One region of the Pseudomonas sp. GW821-FHT02C04 genome, then DNA from elsewhere that is predicted to be linked to it. Evidence: predicted binding sites of a transcription regulator. Region 1 holds the regulator's gene; the other holds the start of a gene.

Evidence for each region. The regulator FliA, encoded in region 1, starts transcription of late flagellar genes. The targets are predictions, from matches to a motif close to CTAAAGTTTNNNNNNNNNNNGCCGNTAA.
Region 2: a site for FliA is predicted at 1,833-1,860, ahead of AC07VV_RS24180 (methyl-accepting chemotaxis protein). Genes of this name have one in related genera too.

What each region holds. Positions count from the first base shown of each region.
Region 1 covers NZ_JBWKVT010000003.1:124,171-127,375, reverse strand. Annotated here, with positions in the region: gene flhF (flagellar biosynthesis GTPase FlhF) at 1-681, shown strand, start outside; gene fleN (flagellar synthesis regulator FleN) at 795-1,625, shown strand; gene fliA (RNA polymerase sigma factor FliA) at 1,622-2,362, shown strand; gene AC07VV_RS12500 (chemotaxis response regulator CheY) at 2,530-2,901, shown strand; gene AC07VV_RS12495 (protein phosphatase CheZ) at 2,919-3,205, shown strand, end outside.
Region 2 covers NZ_JBWKVT010000007.1:273,804-277,008, reverse strand. Annotated here, with positions in the region: gene AC07VV_RS24185 (HvfA family oxazolone/thioamide-modified RiPP metallophore) at 1-61, shown strand, start outside; gene AC07VV_RS24180 (methyl-accepting chemotaxis protein) at 136-1,761, opposite strand; tRNA gene AC07VV_RS24175 (tRNA-Pro) at 1,921-1,997, opposite strand; tRNA gene AC07VV_RS24170 (tRNA-Lys) at 2,095-2,170, opposite strand; tRNA gene AC07VV_RS24165 (tRNA-Pro) at 2,176-2,252, opposite strand; tRNA gene AC07VV_RS24160 (tRNA-Asn) at 2,262-2,337, opposite strand; gene clpB (ATP-dependent chaperone ClpB) at 2,636-3,205, opposite strand, start outside.

The DNA of each region.
Region 1 (3,205 bases):
GAGCCGCTGGAAGAGGGCGGGATCATTGCCATGGTCGGCCCGGCCGGCATGGGCAAGACCACCACCCTGGCCAAACTGGCCGCCCGTTACGTGCTCAAGTACGGCGCGCAGAACATTGCGCTGGTGAGCATGGACAGCTTCCGCATCGGTGCTCAGGAACAGTTGAAAACCCTGGGCCGGATCCTCAATGTATCGGTGACCCACGTCGATCCGGGCCAGTCCCTGGTGCAGGCGCTGGATCCACTGCTGCGCAAACGCGTGGTGCTGATCGATACCGCCGGCCTGCAGGCCAGCGATCCGGCACTGCGCATGCAGCTGGAAAGTCTGGCCAGTCGTGGCATTCGGTCGAAAAATTATCTGGTACTGGCAACCACCAGCCAGAAACAGGTTCTAACCGCCGCTTATCACAGTTACAAGCGTTGCGGGCTCGCCGGGTGCATCCTGACTAAACTGGATGAGACGGCCAGCCTTGGCGAAGTGCTGAGCCTGGCGATCAGTCATGAACTGCCGGTCGCCTACCTGACCGACGGCCCACGGATTCCGGATGATCTGCATCTGCCGCGCCGTCATCAATTGGTCAGCCGCGCCGTCAGCGTGCAAATGCAGGAAGAACCCAGCGAAGAAGCCATGGCTGACATGTTCGCTGATATCTACCACAGTCCCACCAAGCAGGTTGGCTGAGGTAATGAACAGTTTTTGTACCTACATCGATGGTCTGCCATGCATTGTTCCGGTTGTGAACGCGCAGCCAGTAATGTGGCCTCCGTCTATGCAAGACAAGGTAAAGAAATAACATGGGCAGCATGCATCCCGTACAGGTGATCGCGGTGACCGGCGGCAAAGGTGGCGTCGGCAAGACTAACGTGTCAGTGAACTTGTCCCTGGCGCTGGCAGAGCTTGGCCGTCGGGTCATGCTGCTGGACGCCGACCTGGGTCTGGCGAACGTCGACGTTCTGCTGGGCCTCACGCCCAAACGTACCCTGGCCGATGTGATCGAGGGCCGCTGCGAGCTGCGCGACGTGCTGTTGCAAGGCCCCGGCGGGATCCGCATCGTGCCGGCCGCTTCCGGCACCCAGAGCATGGTTCACCTGAGCCCGGCCCAGCATGCCGGTCTGATTCAGGCGTTCAGCGACATCGGCGACAATCTCGACGTACTGGTGATCGACACCGCTGCGGGTATTGGTGACTCGGTAGTCAGTTTCGTTCGCGCGGCGCAAGAAGTGTTGCTGGTGGTCTGTGACGAGCCGACCTCGATCACCGACGCCTACGCGCTGATCAAACTGCTGAACCGCGATTACGGCATGAACCGCTTCCGCGTCCTGGCCAACATGGCCCAGAGCCCGCAGGAAGGTCGCAATCTGTTCGCCAAGTTGACCAAGGTCACGGATCGCTTCCTCGACGTCGCCCTACAATACGTCGGCGCGGTGCCTTACGACGAAAGCGTGCGCAAGGCGGTGCAGAAGCAGCGTGCGGTCTATGAAGCCTTCCCGCGTTCCAAGTGCGCACTGGCGTTCAAGGCGATCGCACAGAAGGTCGACACCTGGCCGCTGCCCGCCAACCCGCGCGGCCACCTCGAATTTTTCGTCGAGCGCCTCGTGCAGCAAACGGCAGGACCTGTGCTATGACCGCCAGCGGTATGAATTTCTACAAGAAGTCGGCACGTGACGCGCAGTACGAGCTGATCGAGCGTTACGCGCCACTGGTCAAACGCATTGCTTACCACTTGCTGGCGCGATTGCCGGCCAGTGTGCAGGTCGAAGACCTGATCCAGGCCGGGATGATCGGCCTGCTCGAAGTCTCGACCAAATACGACGCCAGCAAAGGCGCCAGTTTCGAAACGTACGCGGGCATCCGGATCCGCGGCGCCATGCTCGATGAAGTACGCAAGGGGGACTGGGCACCGCGCTCGGTTCACCGCAACACCCGTATGGTCAGCGACGCGATTCGCTCGATTGAAGCTAAAACCGGCCGTGACGCTAAAGATCACGAGGTTGCGGCCGAACTCCAATTGAGTCTCGACGATTACTACGGGATTTTGAACGACACCCTGGGCAGCCGACTGTTCAGTTTCGACGACCTGTTGCAGGACGGCGAACACGAAGGGCTGCACGAGGATGGCGCAAGTGCTCATCTTGAGCCGTCGCGCGATCTGGAAGATGAGCGCTTCCAGGCTGCGTTGGCGGACGCGATTGCCAATTTGCCGGAGCGTGAGCGACTGGTGTTGGCGCTGTACTACGACGAAGAGCTGAACCTCAAGGAAATCGGTGAAGTCCTTGGCGTCAGTGAATCGCGGGTCAGCCAGTTACACAGCCAGTGCGCGGCCCGTTTGCGGGGGCGTTTGGGGGAGTGGCGAGCGCGCTGAGGGCAGTGTGGGGACGCTGCGAACGAGGCTGGTGCGGTGGTGAACGGCACCGGTCTTGCTCTGTTGTGCTCCAGACAGTCATCGAGTGCTTTGCCGGATTGATTGAAATGGCGCGTCCAGGTGCTGGGCGCGTTTAAGACTGCTTGGAGGTCGAATTGAACAAAGACATGAAAATCCTCATCGTTGATGACTTCTCAACGATGCGGCGGATCATCAAGAACCTGTTGCGTGATCTCGGGTTCACCAACACCGTTGAAGCCGACGATGGCACCACTGCCATTCCGGTGCTCAACAGCGGCAGCATCGACTTTCTGGTGACCGACTGGAACATGCCTGGCATGACCGGTATCGACCTGCTGCGTCACGTGCGCGCCGATGAAAAACTCAAGCACCTGCCAGTGCTGATGGTGACTGCTGAAGCCAAGCGCGAGCAGATCATCGAAGCGGCCCAGGCCGGCGTTAACGGCTACGTGGTCAAACCTTTCACGGCTCAGGCGCTGAAAGAAAAAATCGAGAAGATTTTCGAACGCATCGGCTGATGACGCGCGGGGGAGCTATGGAGCATAACGAATCTTCACAGGGCGACTTCGAGTCGACTCTGAAAAAACACGCGGTCGAACTGGTCGAAAGCCTTGAAAAGGGCAGGTTCGGCGACGCCGTGCAACTGATCCATGAGCTCAATCAGACCCGTGACCGTGGCCTGTACCAGGAAGTGGGCAAGCTCACACGCGAACTGCACAGTGCAATCGTCAACTTCCAGATCGACCCGCATATGCCGCAGGCCGAGGAAGTGTCGCAGATCACTGATGCGACCGAGCGTCTGGGCTATGTGGTCAAGCTGAC
Region 2 (3,205 bases), on a different contig from region 1:
CAACGGCAAGAAAATGCCGAAAGGCCTGTTCGAACACCTGAAAGACCAGGACGGTGCCTGATTTTCATTCTGTCCCGACAAAACAAAGCCGCGCTTTCTCTCACGAGAAGCGCGGCTTTTTTACGTCTGCAGAAATTACAGCTGAAAGCGTCGCACCATGCCCTGCAATGCATTGGCGAGTTTCGACAACTCATGGCTGGAAGCGCTGGTCTGATCGGCGCCGGCCGCCGAACGCACCGACAAGTCACGGATGTTCACCAGGTTGCGATCCACTTCCCGCGCGACTTGCGCCTGCTCTTCGGCGGCGCTGGCGATCACCAGATTGCGTTCGTGGATCTCATGCACCGATGCGGTGATGGTTTGCAGCGCCTCACCGGCCCGCTCGGCCAGCACCAACGTGGTGGACGCACGTGAGGCGCTGGCCTGCATCGACTCCAGCGCCAGGCTTGAACCGTTGCGCATGCCTTGCACCATCTGCTCGATTTCCTGGGTCGATTGTTGCGTGCGATAGGCCAGCGCGCGGACCTCGTCAGCAACCACCGCGAACCCGCGTCCGCTCTCCCCGGCCCGCGCTGCTTCGATGGCGGCGTTGAGCGCCAGCAGGTTGGTCTGCTCGGCGATCGCCCGAATCACATCCAACACCTTGCCGATGTCTTGCGACTGATTGGCCAGTGATTGCACCAGCTCGCCGGTATGTTGCACCTCACTGGCCAGTGCATTGATGGCGCTGGCGGTTTCACTGACGCGCTCTTGCCCCAGATGCGCCGATTCACTGGACTGGCGCGTCGCATCAGAAGTCGACACCGCATTGCGTGCGACCTCTTCGACCGCGGTGGTCATCTCGTTGACGGCGGTGGCGGCCTGTTCAATTTCGTTGTTCTGTTGTTGCAGGCCTTGGGTGCTGTCGAGCGTAACGGCGTTGAGCTCGTCGGCGGCGGTCGCCAGTTGCGTGGCAGAACCGTTGATGCCTTGCAGGGTTTCGCGCAGGTTCTGTTGCATGGTCGCCAGCGCCTTGAGCAAGCGGCTGACCTCATCATTGCCATCGGTCTCGATCGGCCGCGTCAGATCGCCTCTGGCGACGTTTTCTGCAGCATCAACTGCCGCGCTCAAGGGGCGAACGATGCTGCGCGTCAGGAGCATCGCCAGGGCCACGGTCGCCAATGCTGCCAGCGCGATGAACAGGCTGACGATGGTGCGTGAGGTTTCGTAGTGCGCGGCGGAGTTGCGGCTTTCGGCGGCGACCTGTTTGGCGAACAGATCCGCCAGGTCATTGAGTTGTTTGCCGGAGCCATCGACCACGGTTTTCATGTCGACCAATAGCAGCTTGGTCAGCTCGTCACGCTTGCCTTGCTCGGCCAGTGCGAACGATTGAGCGATGCCGGCACGGTAGGCCGCGAAAGTTTTCTTGAACTGATCGTACAACTGCTGCCCTTCCGGGGTGGTGACCAGTCGGTCGTACGCGGCGATTTTCTCGCTCAGCTCCTTGTCGCGGGTGTCCATCTGGCTGCGGTAGGTGGCGACGTTGCTCGGATCCTGATCCAGCGCCATGCGCAGGGAGATGGTGCGGATGCGCAGCATGATCTCGCGGATCTCGTCACCACCGCGGATGCTCGGCAGCCACTGATTCTCCACCGCGACCTCGCTCTCGCGGATGCTCGACATCTGCCCAAGGGCAAACACGCCGAGCAACGCCACCAGTACAGCGATCAGGGCAAAGCCCAGGGCGGCACGGGGAGCAATATTCAACTGACGAAGCAACATGACGAACGCCCTTTTTCTTGTATTGGCCGGATTCAAGGGGCGATCGACGGCAGCCCCCTCTCGTTAGCGGGCTATCGGCTAGTTGTACGATGACTTGAATGAAACATTTCTGGAGGGCAAAAAAAATCCCCGTATCTTTCGATACGAGGATTTTTAATATGGTCGGGGTAAGGGGATTCGAACTCCTGACATCCTGCTCCCAAAGCAGGCGCGCTACCGGACTGCGCTATACCCCGGTAAAAAAAAGGCGACCTTTCAAAGATCGCCTTCTTCGATCAGCGCTTTTGGCCTCTGATCTTAAGATTCGATCCCAGCGTTAACTGGTTTCAAAAATGGTGGGTCGTGTGGGATTCGAACCTACGACCAATTGGTTAAAAGCCAACTGCTCTACCAACTGAGCTAACGACCCAAAAATGGTCGGGGTAAGGGGATTCGAACTCCTGACATCCTGCTCCCAAAGCAGGCGCGCTACCGGACTGCGCTATACCCCGGCTTGAAATTGGCTCCGTGACCAGGACTCGAACCTGGGACCCAATGATTAACAGTCATTTGCTCTACCGACTGAGCTATCACGGAACTACATATTTCAATTTACTACGGTGAAACTTGCAGCTTCTCGACACCGTTTTCGCATCGCTGCGTTCGCGTGTCTGAGGCGCGCTATTCTACAACCTAGAACACCTCTGTCAACCCCCTAAATTGCTTTCAAGTTAATGATTTGCAACTTATTTCAGATTTCTGCCCAGTGAGCTGAAACCGTGTTGGTGACTGACTGCGGGGCGCACTTTACAAGCCTTTTCCTTTGAGTTCAACAGCCTAACGAAAAAAAAGGCCTCGCAGTGCGAGGCCTTCCTTACTTCACCACCTTCAGGTGTCAGTTGAACGTGATCTCGTCGTTCTCTACGACACCGGTCGCGGTCTCTCCCGGCAGGAAGCGTCCCGACAGGATCAACTGCGCCAGCGGGTTCTCGATCCAGCGCTGGATCGCCCGTTTCAGCGGCCGCGCGCCATAGACCGGGTCGTAGCCGACGGCAATCAGCTTGTCCATCGCCTCCGGGCTCAGTTCCAGCTTCAGCTCGCGCTCGGCCAGACGACTGCGCAGACGACCCAGCTGGATCTCGGTAATGCCCGCGATCTGATCCCGCGCCAATGGCTCGAAGATCACCACTTCGTCGACCCGGTTGATGAACTCAGGACGGAAGTGGGTGGAAATCGCATCCATCACCGCTGCACGTTGCGCCTCACGGTCACCGACCAGTTCCTGAATCTGCATCGAACCCAGGTTGGAGGTCATGACGATCACGGTATTGCGGAAATCCACCGTACGGCCGTGGCTGTCGGTCAGACGACCATCCTCCAGCACTTGCAGCAGGATGTTGAACACATCCGGGTGCGCCTTCTCGACTTCGTCCAGCAAGATCACCGAGTAAGGCTTGCGCCGTAC